DNA from 2 places in the Photobacterium nomapromontoriensis genome. Region 2 is predicted to be linked to the other one. Evidence: predicted binding sites of a transcription regulator. Region 2 holds the regulator's gene; the other holds the start of a gene.
What was found. Region 2 encodes CRP, which controls carbon source genes, mostly activating them, when cyclic AMP is high. Its sites were predicted from a motif close to TGTGANNNNNNTCACA; they were not measured.

Region 1: a site for CRP is predicted at 6,005-6,020, ahead of L4D12_RS22340 (NupC/NupG family nucleoside CNT transporter). Genes of this name have one in related genera too.

The regions. Positions count from the first base shown of each region.
Region 1 covers NZ_JAKJSL010000056.1:17,599-34,059, reverse strand. Annotated here, with positions in the region: gene L4D12_RS22365 (DNA polymerase III subunit psi) at 87-488, shown strand; gene rimI (ribosomal protein S18-alanine N-acetyltransferase) at 478-924, shown strand; gene prfC (peptide chain release factor 3) at 1,212-2,792, shown strand; gene glgX (glycogen debranching protein GlgX) at 2,954-5,083, shown strand; gene L4D12_RS22345 (TatD family hydrolase) at 5,128-5,940, shown strand; gene L4D12_RS22340 (NupC/NupG family nucleoside CNT transporter) at 6,165-7,454, shown strand; gene L4D12_RS22335 (XapX domain-containing protein) at 7,775-7,945, shown strand; gene L4D12_RS22330 (hypothetical protein) at 8,181-8,342, shown strand; gene deoC (deoxyribose-phosphate aldolase) at 8,379-9,152, shown strand; gene deoA (thymidine phosphorylase) at 9,378-10,709, shown strand; gene L4D12_RS22315 (phosphopentomutase) at 10,721-11,941, shown strand; gene deoD (purine-nucleoside phosphorylase) at 12,087-12,812, shown strand; gene L4D12_RS22305 (YtjB family periplasmic protein) at 13,065-13,679, opposite strand; gene serB (phosphoserine phosphatase) at 13,784-14,734, shown strand; gene L4D12_RS22295 (PilZ domain-containing protein) at 14,762-16,461, opposite strand, start outside.
Region 2 covers NZ_JAKJSL010000021.1:150,145-166,605, forward strand. Annotated here, with positions in the region: gene rpe (ribulose-phosphate 3-epimerase) at 162-836, shown strand; gene L4D12_RS07710 (phosphoglycolate phosphatase) at 838-1,527, shown strand; gene trpS (tryptophan--tRNA ligase) at 1,620-2,636, shown strand; gene L4D12_RS07720 (aminodeoxychorismate/anthranilate synthase component II) at 2,759-3,340, shown strand; gene L4D12_RS07725 (aspartate aminotransferase family protein) at 3,725-4,951, shown strand; gene astA (arginine N-succinyltransferase) at 5,013-6,023, shown strand; gene astD (succinylglutamate-semialdehyde dehydrogenase) at 6,035-7,492, shown strand; gene L4D12_RS07740 (DUF1338 domain-containing protein) at 7,536-8,333, shown strand; gene L4D12_RS07745 (hypothetical protein) at 8,359-8,547, opposite strand; gene crp (cAMP-activated global transcriptional regulator CRP) at 8,764-9,396, opposite strand; gene L4D12_RS07755 (OsmC family protein) at 9,678-10,082, shown strand; gene L4D12_RS07760 (phosphoribulokinase) at 10,535-11,404, opposite strand; gene L4D12_RS07765 (YheU family protein) at 11,484-11,702, opposite strand; gene L4D12_RS07770 (hydrolase) at 11,787-12,782, opposite strand; gene L4D12_RS07775 (ABC transporter ATP-binding protein) at 12,950-14,872, opposite strand; gene kefG (glutathione-regulated potassium-efflux system ancillary protein KefG) at 15,092-15,658, shown strand; gene kefB (glutathione-regulated potassium-efflux system protein KefB) at 15,651-16,461, shown strand, end outside.

The sequences.
Region 1 (16,461 bases), on a different contig from region 2:
GGGTGGTATTTTTTTACCATGATGGGGCTGCGTTCGGGGCGAGATCTGGTAGTATCCCCAGCCAGAGTGATCATCGAGGTGAGTGGATGAAACAGCGTGATTTACAGCTCATGCAGGAAATGGGGTTGATTTACTGGCAGGTACGTAAACCGGATTTTTATCCGGGGCGAGAGTTACCCGCGATTGATCTGCCTGCGTCCTGTAAATTGTTATTTGTGTGCGACGATGAGCTTAACGAACATGACCGCTGGCTGTTTGGTCGTATCCTCAGCAGTATGAAGCTCACACCGGATCAAGCCCTGAGTCTGCCCGCTGCAGCGGTCGAACAGGTACGTGAACACCATCTGACATGGTGTTGGGTGGCGGGGTGTGAGGCGGTGCATCCGTCAGGCTGCCAGTTGCTGACCTCGATTTCATTACCGCATATGCATACCAACCCGGGCAGCAAGAAAGCCCTTTGGCAACAGATTTGTTCTTATGACACATAACATTGTTTCACTGGCGTCGCATCATCTTGATGATGTGTGGCGTATCGAACAGGCCGCCCATGCCTACCCGTGGGCTGAATCCATGATCCGTAAGGAACCGAATAACATTGCGGTTAATTGTGCTCTGGAAGTGGATGGTCAGCTAGTTGGCTATTGTTTTGGCCAGCTGGTGGCTGGCGAGGCCACCCTGCTGAATATTGCCGTTGATCCGGCTTGTCAGGGACAAGGTCACGGCAAGCGCTTGATGGAAGGCTTTATGGCGCTGCTTGAAGCCCGTCAGGCGGAAGATATCTGGCTGGAAGTGCGGGAAAGTAACACCCGGGCTTATCAGCTTTATGAATCACTGGGCTTTAATGAAATTAACCGCCGGGAAGGGTATTACCCTGCCCCAAATGGCCGCGAAGACGCGTTGATCATGACTTATCTTGTGATGTAAGTGCTACGCGGTATGGCGAACCGAAAACAGCGCGGTGTTACCGCTGTCGCTTTGCGATGAGTTTGCGTATAATTCCGCCATCTTCAAAGCTCCAATCATTCATTATTCATGCTGTGCAAGTATAGAGGGTGACATGTAATTAACAATTATTGTTAGCAATCTCGTTCTGCCAGCGCAGAGAATAAGATCGGTTTCGATCTTTGTATTAGGAGCGTGCCAGCCCATCGCCAGACGTTGCATGGGTTGCCATTCGATTATTGAAATCTCTCACAGGATTATCAACACTTATGTCTTTTTTACCTGAAGTGAACAAGCGCCGTACGTTTGCGATCATTTCTCACCCCGATGCGGGTAAAACCACCATTACTGAAAAAGTACTGTTATTCGGAAACGCGATTCAGAAAGCCGGTACGGTTAAAGGCCGCGGCTCTAACCAGCATGCGAAATCTGACTGGATGGAGATGGAAAAAGAACGTGGTATCTCGGTGACGACATCGGTGATGCAGTTCCCGTATAACGACTGTCTGGTTAACCTGCTAGATACCCCAGGACACGAAGACTTCTCGGAAGATACCTACCGTACATTGACGGCTGTTGACTCCTGTCTGATGGTGATCGATGCGGCAAAAGGTGTCGAAGATCGTACCCGTAAGTTGATGGAAGTTACCCGTCTGCGTGATACGCCGATAGTAACCTTTATGAACAAACTGGACCGTGATATCCGCGACCCAATGGAGCTGCTTGACGAAGTCGAGAACGAGCTGAACATGGCGTGCGCCCCGATATCATGGCCGATTGGTAGCGGAAAAGAATTCAAGGGCGTTTATCACATTCACCGTGATGAAACTATCTTGTACTCAACGGGTCAGGGCCACACAATTCAGGAAACCCGTATCGTTAAAGGGCTGGACAACCCAGAACTTGACGCTGCAGTGGGTGAATACCTGGCGGCACAGCTACGTGATGAGTTGGAGCTGGTACTGGGTGCCTCGAACGAATTTGATCGTGAGCTTTTCCTTGCGGGTGAGCTAACACCTGTATTCTTCGGTACCGCATTGGGTAACTTTGGTGTTGACCACATGCTAGATGGTCTGACTGCGTGGGCACCAGCGCCGCTACCTCGCCAGGCGAATGAGCGTGAAGTGGTTGCCACGGAAGATAAGTTCTCAGGCTTCGTGTTTAAGATCCAGGCCAATATGGATCCGAAACACCGTGACCGTATTGCCTTCATGCGTATTGTGTCAGGCACGTATACCCAGGGCATGAAGATGAACCATGTCCGCACCGGTAAAACCGTTAGCATTTCTGATGCCGTTACCTTTATGGCCGGTGACCGTTCTCGTGCGGAAACCGCTTATGCTGGCGATATTATTGGTTTGCATAACCACGGTACAATCCAGATCGGTGATACTTTTACCCAGGGTGAAAGCCTCAAGTTTGCGGGTATTCCTAACTTTGCACCGGAATTGTTCCGTCGTATCCGCCTGCGTGATCCACTGAAGCAGAAGCAACTGTTAAAAGGCTTGGTTCAGCTATCAGAAGAGGGTGCGGTGCAGGTGTTCCGCCCACTGCAGAACAACGATCTGATCGTTGGTGCGGTCGGTGTGCTGCAGTTCGACGTGGTGGTTGCCCGTCTGAAAGCGGAATACAACGTTGAAGCGATCTATGAAGGCGTCAATGTCGCGACAGCCCGCTGGGTTGAGTGTGGCGACGCGAAGAAGCTGGACGAGTTCCAACGTAAGAATCAGGCCAACCTTGCTCTGGATGGTGGTGATAACCTCAGTTACATCGCGCCAACTATGGTGAACCTGAATCTGGCGAGAGAGCGTTTCCCTGACATTGAGTTCCGCGCAACCCGCGAACACTAATCACATTTACGCTCAGCCGTTATCTGGAAGCCGTCACAATTGTGACGGCTTTTTTTATTAATGCGATCTCTCGACGAACACATTGCGTCATCCCGTCTATTATTCTCTTATGCAGATTGTTGCAATTGGGCATCAATCAACAGAGTCAACAGGGGTCGATCATGAATGAGCAATGTGGAGAGATTCGGCATATTGCCGCATCGGTGAATCAGGTTTTGGCAGCTGAAATGGATGTTTACACCTTACCGGGTGTGGCGTTCCCGCTCGGTACGTCGATACGTGACGGTGGCGTGAATTTCAGCCTCTATTCCAAAGATGCTACTCGGGTGACATTACATTTGTTTGCCGATAACACCGCGACAGTACCGCGACACTCATTTGAACTTAATCCTATATTGCATAAGCGGGGGCATTATTGGTTTATTTTTGTTGGCAATATAGCTCATGGTCAGCATTACGGCTATCAAGTGGATGGCCCTTGGTTGCCAGAAAAAGGGCGGCGATTTGATGAGAGTAAGGTGTTGCTTGATCCCTATAGCCAGGCGATAAGTCTCAGTCCACAGTATAGTCGTCAACGAGCCATCGATTCCGGTCCTAACATGGATGCATGCATGAAGAGTGTGGTGGTGGATCACCGGGGGTTTGACTGGCAAGACGTGCAGGCACCACGGCACTCTTTGACCAACACGATTATTTATGAAATGCATGTGGGGGGATTTACCCGTCACCCTTCATCGGGTATTGCGCCAGAAAAGCGGGGGACGTTTGCTGCTGTTATCGACAAAATACCGTACCTGATAGCAATGGGGATCACCGCAGTTGAGCTGATGCCGGTCCAGCAATTTGATGTTGATGATGCGCCTAGCGATAAGCAAAATTACTGGGGATATAGCCCGATTAACTTTTTTGCTGTCCATGCTGATTATTGTGTCGATAATGATCCACTGGCTGCGATTGATGAATTTAAAACCATGGTACGAGAGCTGCATCGAGCGGGTATTGAGGTGATTTTGGATGTGGTGTTCAACCATACCGCTGAAGGTGATGAAAACGGCCCGACGTTTTGCTTTAAGGGGCTGCAAAACGGCACCTATTACTTACTGGATAAAGAAACGGGCCATTATGGAAACTTCAGTGGCTGCGGTAATACCTGTAATGCCAATCACAGTGTGCTGCGACGGATGATCATTGATGCATTGCATTACTGGGTGACAGAAATGCATGTTGATGGTTTCCGGTTTGATTTGGCCTCGGTATTAGCAAGGGACAGTGGCGGGCATCCCATGCAAGAGCCGCCACTGCTTTGGTCTATCGATTCGGATCCGATTTTGTGCGACACCAAAATTATCGCCGAAGCGTGGGATGCCGCTGGGCTGTATCAGGTTGGTTCATTTATTGGCGATCGCTGGAATGAATGGAACGGGAAGTTCCGCGATGATGTGAGAGCTTTCTGGCGTGGTGATAATGGTTGTGTCAGCCGGTTTGCTTCTCGGCTCCTTGGTTCGCCGGATATTTATTGTCATCATCATCACACCCCCCACCGGTCAGTGAACTTTATCTGCGCTCATGATGGTTTTACCCTGAATGATTTGGTGAGTTATCACGATAAACATAATTTGGCCAACGGTGAAGATAACCGTGATGGGGATAACCACAATCTCTCGTGTAATTATGGGGTCGAAGGACCGATGGAGAATGGGGATATTGAAACATTACGTCATCGTCAGTGCAAGAATATGCTGGCTACCCTGTTTTTGTCGCTCGGGACACCGATGATAAGCATGGGAGATGAAATTCGTCGTACGCAGCGGGGCAATAACAATGCTTACTGCCAAGACAATGAAACCAGCTGGCTGGATTGGTCTCGGGTAGAAAGCCACAGTGATCTACTGCGTTTTGTTACCCTGCTGAGCCAGATCCGCAGTGCAGAGCCGACCATTGACTGGAATATGCATATGTCACTTAATTCCGTGCTTGAGGATGTGAATATCCGTTGGCACGGCGTGAATCCCAATCAGCCTGACTGGTCAGATCATTCCCATTCATTGGCATTGACGGTATACCATCCGCTGACACAGGATGAATTGTATGTGGTCTGTAATGCCTACTGGGATCCGCTGGAGTTTACTATCCCGGACAGACAGTACAGCGACTGGCATCTTCTGATTAATACCGCAAACCCGAGCCCGAGTGATATTTATCCTACTGATGACGCACCTAAATATGCTGAGGATACGCTTTTGGTCATGGGGCGCAGTATGATTGTTATGGTGGCGAAATCGCTTAAATAAATCGAGTAAAAACAAGGATGAGAACAATATGTCAGGATCCAATTATGTTGAAAGCCAGGTTGAAGAGTATGTTGATAGACAGCCACTGCCATTTTGATTTCGAACCGTTTTGCCTCGATCCAGAGCATTATTTGCATCAAGCCCATCAGGCCGGGATCGGGCAGTTAGTCATTCCGGCAGTGGGTCAGCGTAACTGGCCAGCCTTGCAAGCACTCGCGGCGCAGTTTGATGGGATTCATTATGGCCTAGGCTTGCACCCTTTTTTCAGCGCCGAACATGATGACGCGGCGGTGGAGGCGCTGGCCGAGGCGCTGGAGAGTGAATCACAATTAAGAATGAAAAAACGTTCTCGCTGCGTTGCGGTGGGGGAATGTGGGCTAGACTTTGCCATTGCGGCCGCGGATAAAGCGCAACAGGTCGCATTATTGAAGGCACAGTTAATACTGGCAAATAAACATGGTTTGCCAGTGATCTTGCATTGCCGTAAAGCGTTTCCGGAGCTAGTCCAGATTTTGAGACAAAATCAACCGATTGCTGGTGGGGTACTCCATGCTTTTTGTGGCAGCCAGCCTCAGGCCAAACAGCTTCTTGATCTAGGTATCAAAATTGGCGTAGGAGGAACGATTACCTATCGCCGCGCCAATAAAACTCGCAATACAATAGCAGCACTGCCATTGACGGCATTATTACTGGAAACGGATGCCCCCGATATGCCTGTTGCTGGATATCAAGGACAACCTAACCGACCTGATAGGCTAGTGAATATTTTGCATGAACTTGCATCGATAAGAGTGGAAAGCGAACGAGAAATTGCGCGGGTAACAACCTTAACGACCGCTGAACTTTTCGGTATCTAATCGTGAATCAGCATCACAAAATAAACGTTTGCGCTAAACGGTTGCGTGGCCTTTAATTTTGTTTTGTGACCGCACTCACGTTTGTGGTTTAGCTTTCACTTTCTTTCCTTGCAAACTGTGAGCCCGGCATTATTTTATCCGGCGCAGCATGAGTATAATGCGCCGGACTCTTAATGAGCCGAATTGTCGAGACGCCAAACTTAACTAAAGGGATGCCATAAACTATGAGCGTGTTTATGAGCCTGGTTGGGATGGTCGTGCTGCTACTGATTGCAGTGCTTCTATCTGATAACCGTAAAGCTATTAATCTTCGTACTGTTGGTGGTGCATTTGCCATCCAATTCTTTATTGGTGCATTTGTTCTGTATGTACCAGTCGGTCGTGACGTGCTGTATGGCATGTCTCAAGGTGTTGCTGAAGTTATCAACTATGGTAATAACGGTATCAACTTCCTGTTCGGTGGCCTGACTTCAGATAAAATGTTTGAACTGTTTGGTGGCGGCGGTTTCGTCTTTGCCTTACGCGTACTGCCGGTTATCGTGTTCTTCTCTGCACTGATCAGCGTACTTTACTACCTTGGCATTATGCAGGTTGTTATCAATATTCTTGGTGGCGGTTTACGTAAAGTTCTGGGCACGTCTCATGCAGAATCTATGTCTGCAACAGCTAATATTTTCGTTGGTCAAACGGAAGCACCATTGGTGATTCGCCCGTTCGTACCAAAAATGACGCAGTCTGAGCTGTTTGCGGTAATGTGTGGCGGTCTAGCCTCTGTTGCCGGTGGTGTACTGGCGGGTTATGCCTCTATGGGTGTACCACTAGAGTACTTGATTGCCGCTTCTTTCATGGCGGCACCGGGTGGTCTGCTATTTGCTAAGATCATCAAGCCAGAAACAGAAACCCCGATTGAGCAGTTGGCAGATGAGACCACTGAAGGCGACGACAAGCCAGCAAACGTGATTGACGCAGCCGCAGCGGGTGCCTCTTCAGGTATGCAGCTTGCACTGAACGTTGGCGCTATGCTACTTGCTTTCATCGGTCTGATCGCGCTGATTAATGGCATCTTTGGTATGGTCGGTGGCTGGTTCGGTATGCCTGAGCTAACACTCGAGCTGATCTTGGGTTATGTATTCTCACCGCTTGCATTCCTGATTGGTGTGCCATGGTCAGAATCACTAACGGCTGGTTCTTTCATCGGTCAGAAACTGGTTGTAAACGAATTCGTTGCTTACCTGAACTTTGCCCCTTATCTGAAAGATGTTGCTGACGGCGGCATGCTTGTGGCCCAAACTGGCGCTGAAATGTCTGATAAGACTAAAGCAATCATCTCGTTCGCATTGTGTGGTTTCGCTAACCTGTCATCAGTCGCTATCCTACTGGGTGGTCTAGGTGGTCTGGCGCCAAGCCGTCGCCACGATATCGCTCGCTTCGGTATGAAAGCCGTTGCAGCTGGTACGTTATCTAACCTGATGTCAGCAACCATTGCCGGTCTGTTCGTGACCCTGTCAATGTAATCGCTGAGCCATTCAGAATAATAAACGCCGCAGCTACCCGCTGCGGCGTTTTTGTTTTTGCACGATTTGGCTTGATTCTTTTTCGCTTTGGGCTTTTCATTCCTCGACCCTCGACCCTCGACCCTCGACCCTCGACCCTCGACCCTCGACCCTCGACCCTCGACCCATTCAACACATACAGTAAACATGGCCTTTATCCGCCCAGTCGCATGCCATAAAATCGATTGCGCTCCGGTTTCTGTTGATTCCCTTTGCTACATTACTTTCGTTGCCGGGCAGACTACACTTTCTTTGGGCTGTAACAGACAGAGAGAATGACTATGTATGAGGTGATACTGGCGTTAATTACCGGGGCTTTTGTTGGCGTGTTGTTTTCCGCACTTAAGTTACCGATTCCAGCACCACCGGTGTTATCCGGGGTGATGGGGATTGTAGGTGTTTACCTTGGTGGTATTGCTTACCAATGGATTGTAGAACGTTTTTTTTCCTGACCATGCCCCTTGAGACGGCTGAGCGTCAGCCGACAGTGTTTTTCTTTGGGTAAACACATTGTCCACGGTAGGAAACGTATCTTTCATGGTGGGGATCAGGCTGGCTTGGTATGATGAGTTCACACCATCACAAACGGATTAACACTGTTTAGCCGTTCCCTTTCATGCTGGATTATTAGTATGAATGGTTAGACAGTAGCACGGCCGACAACCTTTGTTCGGGTTGCCCGGTACGGTGAAACGGATAGCAATCAGCCTCTCTTGTAGGGTTGAGTCTTCAGGGAATCAAGTCCGTAATGCCTATTCAGCGACTGACTGGCTGGGTATGACTGTTCGTGTAGGCGGGCTGTTTGGCGGTGGAGCAACCGAGTGCCGTCAGGCGTATAGAACAGTTTAATAAACTTGATAGAAAATAACAGGACTGGAGATAGTCATGAGCGATTTGAAAGCTGCTGCACTACGTGCGCTTAAATTAATGGATCTTACCACTCTGAACGATGACGACACTGATGCGAAAGTGATCGAGTTGTGTAAGAACGCAAAAACCGCTGTCGGTAACACAGCAGCAGTGTGTATCTACCCGCGTTTTATTCCTGTAGCGAAGAAGCAGCTACGTGAGCAGGGTACGCCTGATGTTCGCATTGCAACCGTGACAAACTTCCCGCACGGTAACGATGATATTGAGATTGCGGTTGCTGAAACAAAAGCGGCTGTGGCTTATGGTGCCGATGAAGTTGACGTTGTTTTCCCATACCGTGCACTAATGGCCGGCAATGAAGAAGTAGGCTTTGAGCTGGTTAAGCAGTGTAAAGCGGCGTGTGGCGATATTCTGCTAAAAGTGATCATCGAAACCGGTGAGCTAAAAACAGAAGCGCTGATCAAAAAAGCCTCTGAGCTATCTATCAAAGCCGGTGCAGACTTCATCAAAACATCAACCGGTAAAGTGCCAGTTAACGCAACCCCTGAATATGCTGAGATCATGCTGAATGTGATCAAAGACATGGGCGTAGCAGCAACCGTTGGTTTCAAACCAGCGGGTGGCGTGCGTACTGCAGAAGACGCACAGCAATATCTTGCAATGGCTGACCGCATCTTGGGTGCAGAGTGGGCCGACAACATGCACTACCGTTTCGGCGCATCAAGCTTGCTAGCTAACCTGCTTCACACTCTAGGTGAAGGCGACAAAGCGGCTGAAGGCGGCTACTAATCTTTTCCGGTAAGGTGGCATTTCGCCACCTTACTTTTAGGTCGACAGACCACCGTTATCCGTGATGTTTTACTATTTGGTTCTTGCCGGGTCCTGCTATCGCAGATCGTAGGCGGATGCCCTGCACCCGAGAATCATCAATTGCGCCGCGCGTCAGGTTATTTAACGCGGGTGACAGAGTAAAACGTTATTGAACCGAAATATCGACATTGGACGGGGAATACCATGTATTTACCACAAGAAATCATTCGTAAAAAACGTGACAACATCGAGCTGACTGCTGACGAGATCAATTTCTTCATTCAAGGTATCGCCAAAGATACCGTCTCTGAAGGTCAAATAGCGGCTTTTGCAATGGCTGTTTACTTCAATGATATGACCATGGCAGAGCGTGTTGCGCTGACATGTGCAATGCGTGACTCAGGGATGGTGATTGACTGGGACTACATGAATTTTGATGGTCCGATTGTCGACAAACATTCCACTGGCGGTGTGGGTGATGTGACATCACTGATGCTTGGTCCAATGGTGGCTGCTTGTGGTGGTTATGTGCCAATGATTTCTGGCCGTGGTCTGGGTCACACTGGCGGTACGTTGGATAAGCTGGAGTCTATCCCGGGTTACAACATTACCCCAACCAATGAAGTATTTGGTCAGGTGACTAAAGACGCCGGCGTAGCCATTATCGGCCAGACCGGCGATTTGGCACCGGCTGACAAGCGTGTTTACGCGACACGTGATGTGACAGCGACGGTAGATAATATCTCCCTGATCACCGCGTCTATTTTGTCGAAAAAACTGGCCGCAGGTCTTGGTTCGCTAGTGATGGACGTCAAAGTCGGTTCTGGCGCATTCATGCCAACCTATGAAGCATCGGAAGAGCTGGCAAAGTCGATTGTTGCCGTGGCGAATGGTGCGGGTACTAAAACGACCGCCTTGCTGACCGACATGAATCAGGTCTTAGCATCAACGGCAGGTAATGCCCTGGAAGTGCGTGAAGCGGTGCAATTCTTGACCGGTGAATACCGTAACCCGCGCTTATTTGAAGTAACAATGGCGTTGTGTGCAGAAATGCTGGTAAATAGTGGTTTAGCAGTAGATATTGAGCAAGCGCGCGAGAAATTGCAGGTGGTACTGGACAACGGTAAAGCCGCGGAATGTTTCGGTAAAATGGTTGCCGGTCTGGGTGGTCCAAGTGACTTCATGACAAATTACGACAACTACTTAGAGAAGGCTGAAATTGCCAAGCCTGTCTTTGCCGAAACTACCGGTTATGTTTACGCCATGGACACTCGTGGTCTGGGGATGGCCGTCGTTGGTATGGGTGGTGGTCGCCGAGTTGCGGCAGATACCATTGATTATGCGGTTGGCCTGAGTGACATGATCCGTTTGGGTGATGCGGTGACTGCGGAAACCCCGCTTGCCGTGATCCACGCGCGCACAGAAGCACAGTGGGAAGAAGCGGCGAAAGCAGTACGCGCTAACATCACTATTGCCGATGTTAAGCCTGAGCCAACGCCGGTTGTATACCGCCGTGTTCGCCCTGAAGATCTTTAATGGAGTTCAAGATGAAACGATCTATTATTCTGGTACTTGATTCATTTGGCATTGGTGCCACAGAAGATGCCGTTCAGTTTGGCGACGTAGGGGCTAATACCCTAGGTCACATTGCTAAGGCGTGTGCCCGTGGCGAAGCCGACAATGGCGTTCGCAGTGGTAAATTGCACCTGCCTAACCTGAACAAGCTAGGTTTGGGTAAAGCCGCTGAAGAATCATCAGGCGAATTCCCTGAAGGCTTGGATCCTGAGGTCGAGATCACGGGGGCTTACGCTCACGCAAAAGAGCTGTCTTCAGGTAAAGATACTCCATCTGGACACTGGGAAATTGCGGGTGTGCCAGTGCTATTTGATTGGGGATATTTCTCTGATCACAGCAACAGCTTTCCAAAAGAATTGACCGATCGCATTCTAAAACGTGCCAATTTACCGGGCTTCCTCGGCAACTGCCATGCATCAGGTACACAAGTTCTTGATGACCTAGGCGAAGAGCACATGAAAACAGGCATGCCTATTTTCTATACCTCGGCAGATTCCGTATTCCAGATTGCATGCCACGAAGAGACCTTCGGCTTGGATAATCTGATGACCCTGTGTCAGATCGCCCGTGAAGAACTGGAAGACTACAACATTGGCCGTGTGATTGCGCGTCCGTTCATTGGCCCGGGTAAAGGCCAGTTTGAGCGTACTGGTAACCGCCGTGATTTATCCCTTGAGCCACCTGCGGCAACCGTATTACAAAAGCTGGTTGACGAAAAAGGCGGTCAAGTGATCTCTATCGGTAAGATCTCTGATATTTACGCTGGCTGTGGTATTTCTAAGAAAGTGAAAGCGACCGGTATTCCGGCACTGTTTGAAGCTACCCTTGAGCAAATCAAAGCGGCAGGTGATAACACTATCGTGTTCACGAACTTTGTTGATTTCGATTCTGCTTACGGTCACCGCCGTGATGTTGCAGGCTATGCGGCAGCACTGGAGTATTTTGATAAGCGTCTGCCAGAGATCCTTGAACTGCTACAAGATGACGATGTATTGATCCTTACCGCTGATCACGGTTGCGATCCAACGTGGGAAGGCACGGATCATACCCGTGAGCATATCCCTGTTTTGGTGACCGGTCCGAAGATCAAAGCGGGTTCATTGGGTCGCCGTGAAACATTTGCTGATATTGGCCAGAGCTTGGCGGAGTACTTTGGTACTTCCGACATGGATTACGGGAAGTCATTCCTGTAAAGCCTGATAGCAAAAGCGACAGATAAATGGGCTGTTTCGATCTATATTTGTCCTAGATCGAAACAGCAATGAATAGACTTGTTTACATTGGTGTTGGCAAAATAAGATAAGCCCAACCCCAACCGATGAGATTAAGGAAATAACGATGGCGACTCCTCACATTAACGCAGAAATGGGTGACTTTGCAGACGTAGTATTGATGCCGGGTGATCCACTTCGCGCAAAATACATTGCAGAAACCTTCCTAGATGATGCAAAAGAAGTGTGCAACGTGCGCAGCATGTTTGGTTATACCGGTACTTACAAAGGTCGTAAGATCTCTGTAATGGGTCACGGTATGGGTATCCCTTCTTGCTCTATCTACGCGACTGAGTTGATCAAAGATTTCGGCGTGAAGAAAATTATCCGCGTAGGCAGCTGTGGTGCCGTACGTGATGATGTGAACCTGCGTGATGTTGTGATCGGCATGGGTGCATCAACGGATTCGAAAGTAAACCGTATCCGCTTTGGTAACCATGACTTTGCTGCACTGGCTGACTACGGCATGGTACAAAATGCTGTAGAAGCAGCGAAAGCAAAAGGTATCGATGTTAAAGTCGGTAATATCTTCTCTGCCGATCTATTCTACAACCCTGATTTCGACTTCTTCCAGACCATGAAGAAATACGGCATTGTCGGTGTTGAAATGGAAGCGGCTGGTATTTACGGCCTAGCGGCTGAGTACGGCGCGAAAGCACTGACTATCTGTACTGTTTCTGATCACATTCTACGTGGCGAAGCGACCAGCTCTGAAGAGCGTCAGCTGACGTTCAACGAGATGATGGAAATCGCACTGGAATCAGTACTTCTGGGTGATGCAGAGGAAGCGTAATCGCGACTGATTGCTATCATCTGATAGAAAAAGGGCTTGCCACACGGCAAGCCCTTTTTTCGCATCTAGATTCGAGGGACGAGTAGCGAAGAAAAGCAGGGACTAGGGAAAGCAGAAGCTAGGGGCTAGAAAGAGCGAAATAACACGTAATGATCTTTTTCGACCCTGCTTTTCCATTCTTGCTTCTCCTCGTTCCTGCCTTTCCTCTAACCTCGTACCTCGCTCCTGCTTTCCCTCGCCCCTCGAGATTCGCTATTCTTTGCTGTTTGCAGTTAATAGAAACGGGAAGTGCCAGATGTCTTTACGACGACCAAACGTGAAGGCAATCAAAAAGCCAATCATTAGGGCGGTTAAGATCAAGCCACGGATCATATTGGTAGTCTGAGCGAGTTCTGCTTGAGTCTCAGAGAGGATTTTATCGTGTTCGAGCGTCAGCCGTAAAAAGCCCACAATCTGGTTCTGATTCATGATCGGCTCAACCAGCTGCTGACGACCAAAGCTGCCAACCGACAGTGGTGTTGAGAGACCAGTCACGAGTGTCAGAGGCATGGCTCCGATATTTTTTGCCACGGTAGCCCCTTCGATATCATAAATCGTGGCATCGAGGATCAAGGGTTCGCTGACCAGTTGTTTCACCAGTGTCTGCAGCTTTTCCTGATCTTTTTCGATGATATCCATCGCAGCCGTTTCTGCTGCCTGGCGGGCCATTAAGCGGGATAATTGCTGAGTCTGGCCACTCAGTGCCTGATAGTTACGTTGGGTCAGCTCTGCGCTAAATTCCAGCATGGTGATCACAGCCGCTAAGCTACCGAACAAAACGAAAAGCTGCCATGCTTTTTGAAAACGAGTTTTTTTTATTTTCATCATCTCTGTGCTACATACGGTGCCAAAATTATCTTTAGACTTGCCCAAGTAATTTGCAATAGGGTAACGTGTGACAAGGCGTTTACTTTAACATGGATGATTTATAAGTGCTTAAAATAAGGAAACATACTTCTTTACTGCAGCGTTACCCGTCAGTGGTGAGTGCCAATAACCTCGATCGTAGCCGCTCGCAAACGCTGATTTACGGTGAATCCATCAGCCCACAGATGATTCTTCAGATAGAAGCGTTGCTGGGGGCGTCATTAGGATTAACGGCGGCCTGGAAAGTGGGCCGTTATGATTGCTTGCTGGCGACGACAGCTTATTCCGCACAGCTGGAGCAATGCGTGATCAGCCAACGGCTGGATATTGCGGATGTGCGTGATGTTCCTGATTTACAGGGACCCGGTCTGGTCGTGATGGATATGGATTCAACGGCGATTGAAATTGAATGTATCGATGAGATTGCGGTGCTTGCTGGCGTTGGGCCGCAAGTGGCAGAGGTCACCGAGCGGGCCATGCAAGGTGATCTGGATTTTGAGCAGAGCTTGCGTCAGCGTGTGGCAACGCTGGCGGGGGCTGATGCCTCCATCCTTGAAACCGTGCGAGCGACACTACCGTTGATGCCAGAGCTGCGAGAGCTGGTGGCAACCCTTCATCATTACGGCTGGAAAGCCGCCATTGCCTCCGGTGGGTTTACCTATTTTTCTGATCACCTTAAGCAAGAGTTAAGGTTGGCGCACGCTCAATCGAACAAACTTGAGATCATCGACGGTAAGCTCACTGGCAAGGTATTGGGCGAGATTGTTGATGCTAACGCGAAGGCCAGGATCTTACACGCACTGGCTGAGGAGCATGGCATTGCTTTGCATAACACCATTGCGGTTGGCGATGGGGCTAATGATTTGGTCATGATTAATGCTGCTGGCTTAGGGGTTGCGTATCATGCGAAACCCAAAGTGGAAAAAGCAGCACCAGTCGCGGTTCGTTACGCCGATCTCGGTGCTGTTATATGCTTGCTGTCTGTTTCGTTGCTGCCTCAGCAACTGGACTGGTAAGTCCCGAGCGTCGTTGAACGGTGGCGATTATTTAATTTCCAGTCTGATCAGCACCTCATCGGTGATATCGTGGAGCTCACCACAGCCGATGAGGGAGCTGAGTTCATTCTCCAGTGCGCGTGCCCGGTGAAGGGTTCGTCGGGCCAATTCCCCTAATTCCTGACCGATCAGTGCGGTCATCGGGCTGCGTACTGGCACCGCTGTTACCCGAATCGCCATAAATTCGCCGTTAGATTTTGCATGGTTGATAAAGTTTATTCGGGCATTTGTGCTGTCAAACTCATCGAGTAGCTTGGCTTCAATATGGGTAAGGTGGTTGTTACGGTGTTGGACCCATAGGTAGAGTTCATGAATAAAAGGGTGGCGGATCTCAACTGGGCGCATGGTTTCAGCCAGCATACGTTTAAGCCGGTTACGAAATAAGGGTTCCAGTGAATAGCCTTTACCTTCGGCTATCTGATTAAACAGTTTGACTAACGGCGGGTAGGGGAAATTACAGCCAAGCGCTTTGAGCTTGACCTTATAATCCACTTTCTCGGCAAAATAAGGTACACAGTTAAGTCGGCTGAGCAGCATTTGGTGCATGGCCATCAGCAGTTCCCCATGGGGGAGTTGCTCTTCTTCTAGAATCAACTTGTTGCCATTGCTTTGGATCAACTTACGTAAAAACAGCTCACTTTTGGCCGCCAGCTCGCCACTCCCGGTGGTTAGCTGGATCTGGCAACAATCCGGACTGATCCGGATCACCTTATAAGGCACATGACTCAGCGGAGCCTTCCTGTCTGCTTTTTGTAGCTGTGGGAAACTGATGCTGACCTCGTCATTGCGGCGCACGGGCAAGGGTGATTGCAGTGTCAGATTCAGTCCGCGGGATGAGAAGTCGATACTGTTTCCGGCTATCTGGTGATGTTCAGCCGTGTGGAATAGGATCGGCGTATTAAACAGAAAGCGGTCTTCGCTGCGCTGCGGTTTCGGATCAAAATAAATCGCTTTGGCCGTAGCAACAGGGTTACGCGGGTGGCGATACTCCTGCAGGGCACTGCTGGCAAGTTGGGGTTTGCTCGCCCGGCGATAATCGTGCTGAGCATGACGGTTGGTCAAATCTTGTAGTTGCCCGATATGTGTCAGCGAGGCCAGTTGATCAATCATTTCAGGGGCGATGTCTTTTAAACACTCAATGTCTTCTGGCTCGATAGGCTGCAGGGTCAGACGTAATACCCGCCAGCTGTCACGCTGGGCACCGATATGCCAAAACAGATGACGTTGAGCCCCATCCATTTCAGACTGCGCTGCCGAGTAGAAAAACGTTTTGTTATCATGTTCGTGGCTGAAGCTGTAGATCAGCGTGCTCGATTGTTTGAGGCCTGCCTTACCTAAGCTTGCGATACGGTCATGTGACAGCAGATGGTTGATCACCGGTTGATTTCTGTCATCGTGCCAGTCTTGCCAAAGATGGCGGTTATGCTCGGTTAGCAGGCTATATTTCAAGGTGGAACCGGCAAAGAACAGCGGCATACCAGAGCTGTGTTTGAGGAAGCAGTGTTCATAGCCTTTGGTGCGGACTTGGATCACTTTGTCTTCATGATTTTGGCGGGCACGGCTTTGTGACAAACTCTGATCAATGGCCGATTTGATGATGGTGTTATCACTGGTGATTTTAACCCGTAACCATTTGTAGCTGTTATTCTCTTGGTTTTCATCAATTCCTAAGATCCGGTAGTTCAGCC
Region 2 (16,461 bases):
ACTGTCCCTCCGTGCTTCTTTGAATATAGTTCGATTCCATTTTCCCGGATGGTGTTATCACGGGTATGATAAATAAATCGATTAAGACATCGGATTTGGGATCGGGTAGAATTGCGCCGATTTCTGATACCGTTTTGGTAAATACCGTATAGAGGCTGAACATGAAGGACTTTTTGATCGCACCATCTATTCTATCTGCAGACTTTGCTCGCTTGGGTGAAGATGTTGAGAAAGTATTGGCTGCCGGTGCCGATGTTGTGCACTTTGATGTGATGGACAACCACTATGTCCCTAACCTGACATTTGGTGCACCAATCTGTCAGGCGCTACGTGACTACGGTATTACTGCGCCGATTGATGTTCACCTGATGGTGAAGCCAGTGGATCGTATTATTCCTGATTTCGCCAAGGCGGGCGCGACCATGATCACCGTGCATGCGGAGGCCTCAGAGCACCTTGATCGCACTCTGCAGCTGATCAAAGAGAATGGCTGTCAGGCTGGCGTCGTCTTTAATCCGGCAACACCGCTGCACTATTTGGATTACATCATGGACAAGGTTGACATGATCTTGTTGATGTCGGTCAACCCAGGGTTTGGTGGTCAATCATTTATTCCGACTACGCTGGATAAACTGCGTGAAGTACGCAAACGTATTGATGCATCAGGCCGCTCCATCCGTCTTGAAATTGATGGTGGGGTGAAGGTGGATAATATTCGCGAAATCGCCGCGGCGGGTGCAGATATGTTTGTCGCGGGCTCTGCGATTTTTAGTCAGCCTGACTACAAAGCCGTGATTGATGAGATGCGCGCTGAGCTGGCCAAGGTAGAGCGTTAAGATGATCCCATTTGACGGTATTAAGTTTATTGCATTTGATCTCGATGGTACGCTGTTAGACAGCGTACCCGATCTGGCTGATGCCGCAGATAAAGCCATGCGAGCATTGGGTCGTCCTGGGGTCACGATTGAGCAGGTCACCACTTGGATTGGTAATGGCGCTGATATTCTGATTGGTCGTGCCCTAAGTCAGAGCCAGACGATCGATCCCGAACTCGATCCTGCCGTGCACCGAGAGGCTCGCCAATTGTTTGATAGTTACTATGAAGCAGGGGGGCATCAGAAGAGCGATCTGTATCCAGAGGTTAAGGAAACGCTGGCGACATTCTATGGTGCTGGACTGCCAATGGCGATCGTCACCAATAAGCCAGCTCAATTTGTGCCACATCTACTGGCGCAACACGGTATTGCCGATTATTTTGTCGACGTGATTGGTGGCGATACCTTCCCGCTGAAAAAGCCGGATCCTTTCGCTCTCAACTGGTTGCTTGATAAGCATCAATTGTCAGCCTGTGAAATGTTGATGGTTGGCGATTCACGCAATGACATCTTGGCGGCGAAAGCCGCAGCATGTTATGTTGTTGGACTCACCTATGGCTACAACTATGGCCAGCCAATTAGTGCGAGTGATCCCGATATTGTGCTGGATCACTTTAGTCAATTGGTAGAAGTGGTTAAACTAGACAGCTAGTACGCTTGGCCTGTAGGCAAAGCGACAGTGTTGATATTCAGTCAGCGGCGAGATGCCGCTGCTTCGTTAAATGACAGAGGAAAATTCTCATCATGACTAAACCCATTGTATTAAGTGGCGTCCAGCCTTCAGGTGAATTAAGTATTGGTAACTATCTGGGTGCGCTGCGTCAGTGGGAACAGATGCAGGATGATTATGATTGCCAGTACTGTGTCGTTGATTTGCACGCAATTACCGTCCGTCAGGATCCGAAGGCTCTACATGAAGCGACGCTTGATGCATTAGCCATTTGTCTTGCTGTCGGAGTGGATCCGAAGAAGAGTAGTTTGTTTGTTCAGTCTCATGTTCCTGAGCACGCTCAGCTGGGCTGGTTACTGAACTGTTATACCCAGATGGGTGAACTGAGCCGTATGACTCAGTTTAAAGACAAATCTGCCCGTTATGCTAACGATGTGAATGCGGGGTTATTTGGTTACCCAGTGCTGATGGCTGCCGATATCCTATTGTACGGTGCGCATCAGGTGCCGGTAGGTAATGATCAAAAGCAGCATTTGGAATTGGCGCGAGATATCGCGACGCGTTTCAATAATTTGTATAGCCCAGAACAACCGATTTTTCAGGTCCCAGAACCTTACATTCCAACCGTGAATGCTCGAGTGATGAGCCTGCAAGATGCCACGAAGAAAATGTCGAAGTCGGATGATAACCGTAAAAACGTGATCACCCTGCTGGAAGATCCGAAGTCGATCATCAAGAAAATCAACAAAGCACAAACAGACGCTGAAACACCGCCGCGTATTGCTCATGATATTGAAAATAAAGCCGGTATCGCTAACTTGATGGGCTTGTACTCCGCGGCAACGGGTCTGTCTTTTGCGGAGATTGAAGCGCAGTATCACGGTGTTGAAATGTACGGTCCGTTCAAGAAGGATGTCGGTGAAGCATTGGTTGCTATGCTGGAGCCGATTCAGGCGGAATACCGCCGTATTCGCGAAGATCGTGCTTACATGGATAGTGTCATGAAAGCCGGTGCTGAAAAAGCCTCTTCGCGTGCAGCGATCACCTTGAAGCAGGCTTATGAAGCGGTGGGTTTTGTGGCGCGCCCATAACTGCCTGCTAAACAGCGAATGACAGAAACCGGCTGACAGGCCGGTTTTTTTTCGCCATCGCTTGCCTTTCTCTGGGCCTGTTGCAAAATAGCCGCTGTATTTTTCAGGGAGCGGCTGTATTTATGCTATTGATGATCGATAACTACGATTCGTTTACTTATAACCTTTATCAGTATTTTTGCGAGCTGGGCGCACAGGTGAAGGTCGTGCGTAATGATGAGATCGATATCGCGGCGATTGAGGCGTTAGCTCCTTCACATTTAGTGATTTCGCCTGGCCCTTGTACGCCCAACGAAGCAGGCATTTCTCTGGAGGCAATTCGTTATTTTGCCGGTAAGTTACCGATCTTGGGAGTGTGTCTAGGCCATCAATCGATTGCTCAGGTCTTTGGTGGTGAAGTGGTTCGAGCCCAAAAAGTGATGCATGGTAAGACCTCGCGGATAACGCATAATGACAGTAGTGTCTTTTCTGGTTTAAATAACCCATTGACGGTGACGCGTTATCATTCGTTGATCGTGAAAGAAGAGAGTTTGCCTGACTGTTTTGCGATCACGGCATGGACGGAGCGTGATGGGCAGCGTGATGAAATTATGGGGATCGCCCACAAAACACTGCCGATTGAAGGGGTGCAGTTTCATCCGGAAAGTATTCTGACTGAGCAGGGACACCGGTTATTGGCGAACTTCCTCCGCCGTCGTGTTTAATAATCCACTCTCATGATGGCAGGGGATAACGCTGCCATTTTTGTCTCTTGTTCCTTCCTTTCTGTTTTTTTTCCTGATGTCTTTTGGGTGTTATTACCCTGTCATTTTAGATCTCCGCCATAGGTTTTCTCCTCTCGTGATTGCAAGTTAAAGCCTGACAGATGAATACGCGCGACCAGCACTATATCAGCTATTTCATTCCTGATAGGAAAGAGACTCTTCCATGTTACGGTATTAATAAAATCCCATTATAAATGCATAACTATGTTCCCGGTGGGAGATTGGCTAATCAGTTGAGATCAATAAAATGATAATCAGCTATTGGCATTGGTTAATAATATGTAAATACTGTGTTTAGGCAGAAATAGAGAGAGGGATACGAGAATGGCAAAGGAACTCAAGGTTGATCGTCTGCTATTTGATGAAGTTATGGTACCTTGCTACGCCCCCATGCCGATCATTCCGGTCAGAGGGGATGGATCGCGGTTATGGGATCAGGACGGTCGTGAATATGTTGATTTTGCTGGTGGGATTGCGGTGAGCTGCCTTGGTCACTGTCATCCGTTGATGGTGAATGCCATCAAGGAGCAGGCTGAAAAGCTTTGGCATGTGAGTAATGTGATGACCAATGAGCCTGCGCTGCGACTGGCAAGGTTGCTTACTGACAATTGTTTTGCAGAAAAAGTTTTTTTTGCTAACTCCGGTGCAGAAGCCAATGAAGCCGCCTTGAAGCTTGCCCGCCGTTATGCCGCCGATACCTTTGGCGCAGAAAAATCTGAAATTATCGCCTTCCAGCAAGGATTCCATGGCCGGACCTTTTTCACGGTGACAGTGGGAGGTCAGCCTGCTTACTCAGATGGCTTTGGCCCTCGGCCGGGCGATATTACCCACCTGCCTTACAATGATCTGGATGCGCTGGCGAGTCACATCTCGGCACGTACCTGTGCGGTCATGATTGAGCCACTTCAGGGGGAAGGTGGCATTGTATCGCCAACGGCAGAGTTTATTCACGGTGTGCGCGAGCTGTGTAATCAGCACAATGTGTTGCTGATCTTTGATGAAGTACAGACCGGTAATGGCCGTACCGGCGATTTTTATGCTTATCAAGGGCTGGGAGTGATCCCCGATATCTTGAGTACGGCAAAATCGTTGGGTGGCGGTTTTCCCATTGGCGCGATGTTGACAACGACGGCACTGGCCGCGCATTTCAAAGTGGGCACCCATGGCTCGACTTATGGCGGCAATCCACTCGCGTGTGCCGTGGCAGAAGCGGTGATCAGCGAAGTGACAAAACCCGAGGTGTTAGCTGGAGTCACATTACGGGAAACGTGGTTTCGAGAGGCACTGGAAGCGATCAATGCCAAGTATTCGGTGTTTACCGAAATCCGGGGTAAAGGGCTATTACTCGGTGCAGCGCTTAATGACAAATGGCAGGGACGAGCGCGTGATATCCTGCTTGCAGCAGGCGATGAGGGGCTGCTAGTGCTAGTGGCTGGCCCTGATGTGGTGCGCTTTACGCCTTCGTTGGTGATCAGTAAGGCTGATGTCGATGACGGTATGGCTCGTCTGGAACGGGCTATCGCCAAGTTGTATGAAGAAGCCCATCATTAATTAGCTTATACAGCCAGTGTCGCGGGCTGCGCTCGCGGCGATGGCCTATGGAGGGAGAGCGATGCTGGTTATACGCCCAATTACCACCGCTGATCTACCGGCGCTGATGCAGTGTGCTCAAGAGTCAGGCTTCGGTTTTACATCACTTCCGGTTAACGAAGAGATCCTTGCCCGCAGGATCCTGCATTCCGAGGAGAGCTTTGCCAAGACAGTGACCGAGCCTGGTCTCGAAGGGTATTTGATGGTCGCGGAAGACAGTTCGACCGGTGAGATCGCCGGAACAACGGCGATTGAAGCCGCTATTGGCCTTGATGCGCCTTTTTATACTTACCATTTGAGCACGGTGGTGCATTCCTCCTGCCGCCTCAATGTCCATAATGTGGTAAAAGTGCTGACTTTTGGCAACGATTACACCGGAGCCAGTGAGCTTTGTACCCTATTCCTTAGACCAGAATGGCGGCAGGGGCTCAATGGCCGGCTGTTGTCCAAGTGCCGCTTTCTGATGATGGCCCAACATCCTGAACGTTTTGCGAAAACCGTGATTGCGGAGATGCGAGGGGTGTCTGATGAGGCAGGTAACTCGCCGTTTTGGGATTGGCTGAAGGCGCATTTCTTTTCGATTGATTTCACTCTGGCAGATTACTTGGCTGGGATTGGCAAAAAAGGCTTTATTGCTGATCTGATGCCCAAATTGCCAATTTATGTCAACTTACTCAGCCCGGAGGCGCAGGCTGTGATAGGAGAGGTACACGACAATACCCGCCCTGCGCTGCGCTTGCTGGAACATGAAGGATTCAGTTGCCGGGGATATGTCGATATTTTCGATGCCGGACCAACGGTTGAATGCGATGTTCGCAATATTGAATCAGTACGTCACTCTCAACTGTGCAAGGTCGTCATCGGTGAACCACTTCTCGGCACGCATTGTATAATTAGTAATACCTCATTTTGTCATTTTCGAGCGGTTGTCGGTAAGGTAGATATTATCAAGCAGAAGGCGGTGATTTCAGCCTCAATGGCCGCGCTCCTTCAGGTTCAGCATGGCGACGAGGTACGGTTGATCAGTCAATAAGGAGAGGAATAATGACGCAGTGGATTGCAGGACAATGGTTAGCGGGTAAAGGGGAAACGATGCAGTCGCTAGACCCGTTTACCGGCAATGTTGTGTGGCAGGCTCAGGCGGCCACCACCGAGCAGGTTGAACAGGCGGTGCTCAGTGCTCGTCAGGCATTAATTAGCTGGCGTCAGAGCCCGTTCAGTGAGCGTCAGGCCATCATTGAGCGTTTTGCCAAATTGGTGAAGGATAATTCTGAATCGTTAGCCAGAGTGATAGCTGAAGAGACGGGAAAGCCATTATGGGAAACCCGCACCGAAGCGATGGCAATGGTAGGTAAAATCGCGCTGTCATTGCGGGCTTATCATGAGCGTACGGGGGAAAGGCAGAAAGAGGTTGCGGGCACACAAGCCGTGCTGCGTCATCGACCATTGGGAGTGATGGCCGTGTTTGGACCGTATAACTTCCCGGGGCATTTACCCAATGGCCATATTGTTCCTGCGCTGCTCGCCGGGAATACCGTGGTATTTAAGCCGTCTGATTTGACGCCCAAAGTGGCAGAAGAGACCATGAAGCTGTGGCAATGCGTTGGCTTGCCTGACGGGGTGATCAATCTGGTGCAGGGAGGGAGGACGACAGGAGAGGCCCTTGCGGGGTCGGCAGGTATTGATGGCTTACTGTTTACCGGCAGTGCTAACACCGGCCATTTGTTGCACTATCAGTTTGCAGGACAGCCGGGCAAGATGCTCGCCCTCGAAATGGGCGGGAATAACCCGATGGTGATCTCGCGTCATTATGGCGAACTCGATGCGACTGTCTACACTATTATTCAGTCAGCCTTTATCAGTGCAGGGCAGCGCTGTACCTGTGCTCGCCGTTTATATCTGCCTTCTGGCGAGGCAGGAGATCGCGTACTGGAGCGGTTATTGGCACTGACACGGAACATTCGGGTTGGCGGCCCATTTGATGAGCCCGCCCCCTTTATGGGGCCACAAATCTCAGCTGAAGCAGCAGATCGCATCATTGCCGCGCAAGCGCATTTGATTATGTTAGGCGGAAATGCCTTATTGGCAGCAACGCGTGGCCATGGCGCGCTTGTTACCCCCGGGATCATCGACGTTAGCCCGATTGCCGACTTACCGGATGAGGAATATTTTGGCCCATTACTGCAAGTGGTGAGGTATGACGATTTGACGCAGGCCGTTGAGTTGGCGAATCAGACGCGTTATGGGTTATCGGCTGGCTTGGTGTCGACCGATGACAGTGAGTGGCAATACTTTATTGAGCAGATCCGGGCTGGGATTGTGAATCGTAACCGTCCGTTAACGGGGGCGAGTGGTGATGCTCCATTTGGGGGCCCTGGCGCATCCGGCAACCTACGACCGAGTGCATTCTATGCCGCGGACTACTGTGCGTATCCTATGGCCTCAATGGAGGGGGAGCAACCTGAACTACCGACTCAACTAGCACCGGGGATCGATCTCTAGTCCGGTTGTGAGTAATCTGCATTTGAATAGCGGGGATAAACAGATGGAAAGGGTAGCGCAATTATTTGAAGGTTTGTGGCAGGATTATGTCCAGCGCCTGTGTCCATCAGCAGCTCAGATCCATGACCTGCTGACAGAAGAGGAACCACTGTATAACGATCACATTGCCTTGCGGACATTTAATCTGCCAGCGGTTGGTTTGGATCGGCTGGCAGCCCCGTTCATTGCGATAGGCTATAAGCCTTGTGGAGAATACCACTTTGAAGACAAGAAGTTGTATGCCGAGCACTTTGAGCATCCTGATCCATTAGCCCCAAAAGTGTTTATCAGTGAACTGTTGGTCGGCCAGTTTAGCTCGCTGTTTCAGCAGACGGTACGAGACTTGATTGAGCAGGTGCCGGAGTCGGCCATGCGTGATCCGACCTTTCTTTATGGTGGGCGATTATGGAGTCTGGATTACGCAACCTATGAGCTGTTGTATGCTGAAAGCGAGTATGCAGGCTGGCTTGCTGCACATGGATTTGGTGCCAATCATTTTACTGTTAGTATTAATCATTTAGAGCAGTTTACAGAAGTGGCCGAGGTGAACCATCTGCTGCTCCACAATGGTTTTACTATCAATGAGTCTGGTGGCGCTGTAAAAGGTAGCCCCACAGTAATGCTGGAGCAATCGTCAACAATGGCCGATCATGTCAAGGTCGGGTTTAGTGATGGCGTTTACGTGGTCCCTGGGGGCTTTTATGAATTTGCCAAACGTTACCCAACAACAGTTGACGGTGAGCTTTATCGTGGGTTTGTTGAGGCTTCTGCCGATAAAATTTTTGAAAGTACCAATAAATAGCGAGCCGAAGTTGTGTGAAAACTGCCTAGCCGTTAAGGCCGTCCAGTAGTGGTATATCAAGGTTTTGCCCGAGTGTGCCGTGCCTGACCGTTTCTTGTTGTTCAAGGTAATGGCGGCTGCCGCTAAATCCTGTCATTTCGACCGTTGAGGGGAGTGGCGCGATGATCACAGAGCCGAAAGGGGCACGATGAGGGGAGAAGCGCTCGATATCCATATCGGTGATTTCCTGTTGTCAATGTCAGTGTATAGTCCATATGCACAATGTAGCATTGGGCATTGAGAATACAAGCGGAAAAACAGTGAGGAAGTCGAGAATTTGAAGGTGAAAGTATACTTTTGTCACATAAGCAAAAAGCCGCATATTTGAAATGTCCAATTTAAAGGGGGTCACTTCAATTGCGGCTTTTTGTTTTTCGTGGTGATGGTTAGCTTAGCGCGTACCGTACACGACGATTGTTTTACCGTGGGCAGAAATGAGATTCTGCTCTTCCAGCATTTTCAGGATGCGACCCACAGTTTCACGAGAACAACCCACGATCTGGCCGATCTCTTGTCGTGTGATTTTGATCTGCATACCATCTGGGTGCGTCATTGCATCAGGCTGTTTAGCCAAATTCAATAATGTCTGGGCGATACGGCCAGTCACATCGAGGAATGCAAGATCTCCAACTTTCTGGCTAGTCACCTGAAGGCGGTTGGCCATCTGAGCAGAAAGACGCATCAAGATATCTGGATTAACCTGAATTAGCTGACGGAATTTCTTAAATGAAATTTCAGCCACTTCGCAAGGTGTTTTCGCTCGAACCCAAGCAGTACGCTCTTGGTCTTCTTCGAAAAGACCTAGCTCACCGATGAAGTCACCTTGGTTGAGGTAAGACAGGATCATCTCCTTGCCTTCTTCATCCTTGATCAGGACAGCAACAGAACCTTTAACAATGTAGTAAAGCGTTTCCGCTTTTTCACCCGCATGAATTAACGTACTCTTTGACGGGTATTTATGAATGTGGCAATGGGAAAGAAACCACTCAAGAGTTGGATCTGTTTGAGGTTTACCTGGAACCATATTACTAACTTCCTCTGCTGCGTTTGTTGCCCAACAACGACGTCCCTATAAGATAAGTTTGAGGCTGGGCCTAACAATAATGTAGTTCGCCGTTTAGGATATTCAGTCAACCGCTGGGCTGCAAGCTCACGTGAATAATTACATCAGAGTTTATCTTTTTTCGGGACGTTTTTCTTGATATTGATCTATCTGAAATGGCCATTTTTTACTCATAAGTGTGCACATGATCACACAGTTGTTAGATAGTACGAAATTACCTCAAAAGTTGTAAGGAGAAAGCAATGCAATCACGCGTGAAATGGGTCGAAGGCATGACCTTCCTTGGGCAGTCAAATTCGGGACACAGTGTCGTTATGGATGGAAATGGCGGCCAAAAAGCGCCGAGTCCGATGGAATTGGTATTAATGGCGGCGGGCGGCTGCAGCTCGGTGGATGTGGTGGATGGTCTGAAATCTGCCGGGCAGAAAATTACCGCTTGTGAGGCACAGATCAGTTCGGTTCGCCGCGAGCAGGCGCCCCGTATTTTTACCTCAGCGAATTTGCATTTTGTGGTGACAGGCGTTGATTTGGATGCATCAGTCGTGGCAAAGACGGTGTCTGATTCATTGCAAAAGTACTGTTCGGTGTGCTTGATGCTGGGTGAAGGGGTTGAGATGACGCATTCGTATGAGGTGGTTGAGGCGTAATAGATCAGGGGCGAGGGACGAGTTTGGAGGAAGAGCGGAAGGGCGAGAGCGGAGCTATGGGGAAAAGCGAACCTATGGTCCTATGGGTAGATCAAGATTTAGGTACGGGTTTCGAGGGACGAGTTCCGAGGAAGAGCGGTTTAAAAGCGGAAGAGCAAAAGCGATCCTAAGGCCCTATGGGTAAGAGCGGAATAAAAGCTGGGGTAGAGTCTCAGAATTCGTTCTTTTTCCTTTACACTCTTTCGTCCCTCGCTCCTGCTTACAGGACCACAGGACCACAGGACCACAGGACCACAGGACCACAGGACCACAGGACCACAGGACCACAGGACCACAGGACCACATATCTTTTGCTTTTCCGCTCTTCCTTGTCCCTAGTCCCTGATTTTCCGCTTTTAACTGCTTTACCTAGTTCCTACTCTTCTTTTCCTCGCCCCTGCTTTACTTTTTGCTTATCCGATCTTCCCGGTATCGATCAGCTGTTGGATCAACGGGCGCATGATCAGCTCCATCGCAAAGCTCATTTTCCCCCCGGGGACTACTAGCGTGTTGTGACGTGACATAAATGCGCCTTGGATCATGGCGAGTAGGTAGGGGAAGTCGACATTTTTGATACCGCGAAAGCGGATCACCACAAAACTTTCGTCTAAGCTGGGGATGGCTTTGGCACTGAGCGGGTTAGAGGTATCAACCGTCGGTACGCGCTGGAAGTTGATATGAGTGCGGGAAAACTGCGGTGTAATATAATTTAAGTAGTCGTCCATCGAACGGACAATGGATTCCATTACCGCTTCGCGGGAATGTCCACGATCGCGGGTATCACGGACAATCTTCTGAATCCACTCAAGGTTCACGATCGGCACCATGCCGATCAGTAAATCAACATGCTGCGCCACATTGGTTTCACCGTCGACCACGCCACCATGAAGACCCTCATAAAATAAAACGTCGGTATTTTCCGGCAGCTGCTGGCTGGGGGTAAAAGTCCCCGGCATCTGGTTATAAGGCACAGCTTCATCGAAGGTGTGAAGATAACGGCGGAATTGACCGCTGCCATCAATGCCATATTGGCGGAAGAAGGTTTCCAGCAAGGGGAAGTCATTGGCCTGATTGCCAAAATAACTAATATGCCGGCCTTGTTCCTTCGCTTTGCGGATTTCAACATCCATCTCGGGTCGAGTAAAGCGGTGGAAGCTGTCACCTTCCAGCCAAGCTGCATTGATGCCCATCATATTGAACATCTTGCGAAAAGCTTCGGAGGTAGTGGATGTGCCAGCCCCCGAAGATCCTGTTACTGCAATAATTGGATGTTTTGCAGACATGACAAACCCTGTCGTTAAGATTAACGATGAGTTATTAACAAAATGTTGCGGTTAAATCAAGTGTAAGTCTTATCAATGATTAGAAATTGAGATCTTGCCGAAGCTTAATATCTACCGATTCATGTAATTCGGAATAGATGACTACAGCTTCTCCCTGAGTGAGCTGTTGCCGAACATGCTGGACTTTTTGTTCTAAGGTTTTTTCATGTTCACCGTAGTCGGTACCTTCTCGTAGGACAAAATGCTCGATCAGGTTATCGAGAGTTTCTGGTGCGATGTCTTGCCAAGGAATGATCATACTAAATGTTTACCGCTCTAGGGGAGGGATTAACCACTGATAACATTATTATCAGTGGTTGATGACGTTAATGGCAAGTAGTTGCTAGCGAGATAAGCGCCATTTACTTCTGGTTATTGTAAAAGGAGCAAACCAAGCCGGCACTGTCATTTCAAGCCAGAAGGTAGGTTTATGCCATGATCCGGTTAGAAAACCGACATGGCCACCGTTAGGGCTGAGATGATATTCGATATGATCAGGTAAAGGTTGTGAGGGGATCACGTCATGAGTCATGAAGGGATCATCTTTAGCATGAATCACCCGTAGTGGTATTGTGACCTGATGTAATCGCCGTAAACCACTACAGCGTTGATAATAATCATGGGCATCTTGATAGCCATGCAAAGGTGCGGTGATCAGATCGTCAAACTGGCGTAAGGTGCTAATGGACTCAATAGCGGATTGATCCAGCGGCAGGGCGTTGGGTAGAAAGCGAATTTTTTTGCTGATATTTCTCTTCATCGAACGGAGTAAATATTGCTTATAGACCCTTGAAAATCCTTGTTCGATTCGCTCTGAACAGGCATTGAGATCAAGCGGGGGCGAAATCACTTGGGCGGCACAGAGTTCACTGTCTTCGCCGTATTCGGCTAAGTAATTGACTAACATATTCCCCCCGAGAGAAACGCCGACGGCGAACAACGGAGAGTCAGGAAATTGTCGACGAACCCATTGAATGAAAAAACGTGCGTCACTGGTTTCCCCAGAGTGATAACTGCGGGCCTGGCGGTTCATTTCCCCGCTGCAGCCTCGAAAATGCATCATGACGCCAAGCCAGCCTTTTTGCTTCGCGGCATACAATAAACCGTTGGCATATGGGCTATGAAAACTCCCTTCCAAGCCATGAAACAGGATCATCACTGGTTGAGTGGCTTGATATGCAGTCGGTGAAGCTGTCCAGGCAATGTCGAGAAAGTCGTCGTCCGGTGTGTTGACCCGTTGAGTAATCGGCGTGAATAGAGGCTTACGGCGAAGCAATCGGGGCAACAGTGTTTGCAGGTGAGCATTACCTAGCCCACGGGCTGGTTCAAACGGGGGCATTGTGGGTCCTTATGCGCAACGTGTTTTAACCTACCAATAATAGTGGTTGGTTTTCTATTGCGTCTATGAGCTTTTGGGGGGAACGCCGGATTTGCCTGTAGATGTCACCCCACATTACCCGCAGTGGCTAAGGCAGTGTGGGGTGAATAGGCGTTTCTTGTTAGCAGTTAGTTCTGGGTAAATTCCGCTTCCATGGCCTCGATCTGCTCATGCAGATCCATCCAGTCCATTTCGACCTCTTCGAGTTCATTTTTTGCAGCCGCCTGACGCTTCAATTGCTCATTAAGCCGTGCTTTATTGTCTGCTTCATAGATGGTGACATCTGATAATTGGGTTTCGGCATCGGCTAATGTTGCACCTAGCTCTTCCATTTGCTTATCGAGTTTCTCAATCTGCTTGCGTAGCGGTGCAGTCAGTTTACGGAACTCAGCGTCGAGGCGTTTCTGCTCTTTGCGTGAGGCGGCGCTGTTCTCTTTAGTGGTCTCTGGTTTGCAGGCCTGTAATTCACGTCGTTCGTTACGCTGCTGTTCAGTCAGCCATTTGTGGTAGTCATTCAGATCACCATCAAACGGTTCAACCTTGTGGTCATGGACCAGATACAGATCATCGGTGGTGGCACGTAATAGGTAACGGTCGTGGCTGACGATCACCATCGCTCCTTCATAAGATTGCAAGGCGAAAGTCAGTGCCTGACGCATATCCAGATCGAGGTGGTTGGTTGGTTCATCGAGTAGTAAGAGGTTCGGACGTTGCCAGACGATCAGCGCCAATACCAGACGGGCTTTTTCGCCACCCGAGAACGGACCGACTTTTTCCAGTGCTTTGTCACCAAGGAAGCCGAAGCTGCCAAGGTAATCACGTAACTGCTGTTCGGTAGAGGTCGGGGCGATACGGGTCATGTGCTGCACTGGCGTGTCATCTAGGTACAGTGTTTCGAGCTGGTGCTGGGCAAAGTAACCAATTTTCACCCCTTGCGAGTAGCTGAGTTCCCCTGCTTTGGCTGGTAATTCGTTGGCCAGCATTTTGATTAGGGTTGATTTACCCGCACCGTTACGCCCCAGTAGACCGATCCGGCTACCCGGCACTAGATTCAGACGGATTTTTTCGAGAATAATATTGTCATCATAACCTGCGGCAACATGATCCATCATCAATATTGGGTTCGGTAGTGCGGAAGGCTCGCGGAACTCAAAGCTGAATGGATTATCAAATTGTGCGGGCAGTACTTGCTCCATGCGTTCCAGTGCTTTGATTCGGCTCTGAGCCTGACGGGCTTTGCTCGCCTTGTAACGGAATCGATCGATATATGACTGCATGTGCGTCATTTGCTTTTGTTGCTTTTGGTACATAGCCTGCTGCAGCACCAGTTTCTCGGCACGTTGGTTCTCGAAGGATGAGTAGTTGCCGGTGTAGCTGTTCATTGTCTGGTTTTCGATATGGACAATACGGTTGACAACAGGATCGAGGAAATCACGGTCATGGGAGATCAATACCAGGGTACCGCGGTAGTTCTGAAGCCATTTTTCCAACCACATCACAGCATCCAGATCGAGGTGGTTCGTCGGCTCATCGAGCAGTAGTAGATCTGAACGGCACAGCAGTGCCTGGGCGAGGTTCAGACGCATTCGCCAGCCACCGGAAAACTGAGTCAGATTCCATTGCATCTGCTCCTGTGAAAACCCCAGACCATCAAGTAGCTCTGCGGTACGGGCGCGGATACTGTAGCCGCCAATGGCTTCCAGCTTGCCGTGCAGCTCTGCCACTTTGGTGCCATTATCGGCTTGTTCGGCGGCCGCCAGCTCGGCTTCCAGTTGGCGGTATTCGCGGTCACCGTCAATGACATATTCCATGGCTTCGCGCTCAAGCGCAGGTGTCTCTTGAGCAACCCAGGCCAATTCCCAGTTGGCCGGAAATTGGTGACTGCCCGCATCAACACTCAGTTCATTCTTAAGCAGGGCAAATAAGGTGGACTTACCACACCCATTTTTACCCACAAGGCCCACTTTATCGCCTGGGTGGATGGTGGCTGTAGCCTGATCGAGCAGGACTTTTCCGCCGCGTAAAAGTTGGATATCCGAAAATGTGATCATTAACTGTGCCGGGGAGGCCCCGCTCCGCAAAATACAAAATGCCAGAATATGTGCGGAGTCTACCCCAAAGCGGCAGGGACTGCTAATGCAGGAGTGGTCTGTTGCCCTTGTCACGACGGGGGGATTAATTGAACCTATTTTGCTGCAATTATGTATTATATGTATATAACTTGTAACGTTACGCTGATGGCGTATTTTCAGCTTGTACCAAGGATTGCTATGACCGTTAATGGAGCGCCACGGGTGCTGGTGATTTATGCCCACCCGGATCCCCATCTCTCGGTGGCTAACCGTGACATACTTGAGGCGATTGAGGGCCTCAAGCATGTCACGGTGCATGATCTCTATGCCACCTATCCTGATTTCTTTATTGATGCCGCGGCTGAGCGAGCGTTAGTCGATGGGCATGATGTAATTGTTTTTCAGCATCCCCTGTATATGTATTCTTGTCCGGCCTTGCTCAAGGAGTGGATGGATGTGGTCTTAAGTAAAGGTTTTGCTCATGGTGAGGGCAATCAGACGCGGGGGAAGTATTGGCGTTCGGTGATCACCACTGGCGGCGCTGCGGAAGCGTATACCCCGGACGGTTATAACCGCTGTTCGATAGAGGAAATCTTACGCCCTTTTGAGCTTTGTGCCGCGCTGTGTCGCATGACATGGTTGCCGCCGCTCATACTACACTGGGCCCGGCGAGTGCCGCTGGCTGAGCGATTAGCACATGCCCGGCAGTATCGGCAGTGGTTGGCTAAGCCATTAGCGGGTATTGAGGAGGCGGCAGATGGTTAGTGATGTCTTGTCGGTCAGCGTGGTGTTTTTGGCGGCTGCCGTAGTGGCGGTGCCTATTGCTCAGCGGCTAGGGTTAGGTTCGGTATTGGGGTATTTGCTTGCAGGTATCACCATTGGTCCATGGGGATTGCGGCTGATCTCCGATGTTGATGCGATCCTCCATTTTTCGGAATTTGGGGTAGTGTTATTACTCTTTCTGATTGGACTGGAGCTGAATCCTAAAAAATTGTGGCAGATGCGAGGGCCGATTCTCGGATTAGGCGGAGGGCAAGTCGTCGTTACCAGTTTGGTGATCGCTGCGATAGTGCTGGCGTGTCAGTCATGGTTTCCGATGATCAGTTGGCGAGATGCCTTAGTGGTTGGGATGGGATTGGCGTTGTCGTCTACTGCGATTGCTCTACGAGTGATTGAAGAGCAGGGGTTAGATGGCAGTGAGACCGGTCAGGCTGGTTTTGCGGTATTGCTGTTTCAGGATATTGCCGTGATCCCGATGCTGGCGATCCTACCAGTGCTCGCTGGGGGCGGAGGTGGCAGTTGGATTGATTTAAGTTGGATGCTGGGGGGGATTGCCGCTTTACTAGTGGGCGGGCATTTTTTACTGCGGCCATTGTTCCGCTGGGTGGTGCTGAGTGGAGTGCGTGAACTATTTAACGTGGCGGCGCTGTTGCTGGTGATCGGGATTGCGCTTGGTATGCAATCGTTAGGGTTATCCATGGCACTCGGTACTTTTTTGGCGGGAGTGTTATTGGCTGAAAGCGAATATCGCCATGAATTGGAAATTGCTATCGAGCCGTTTAAAGGGT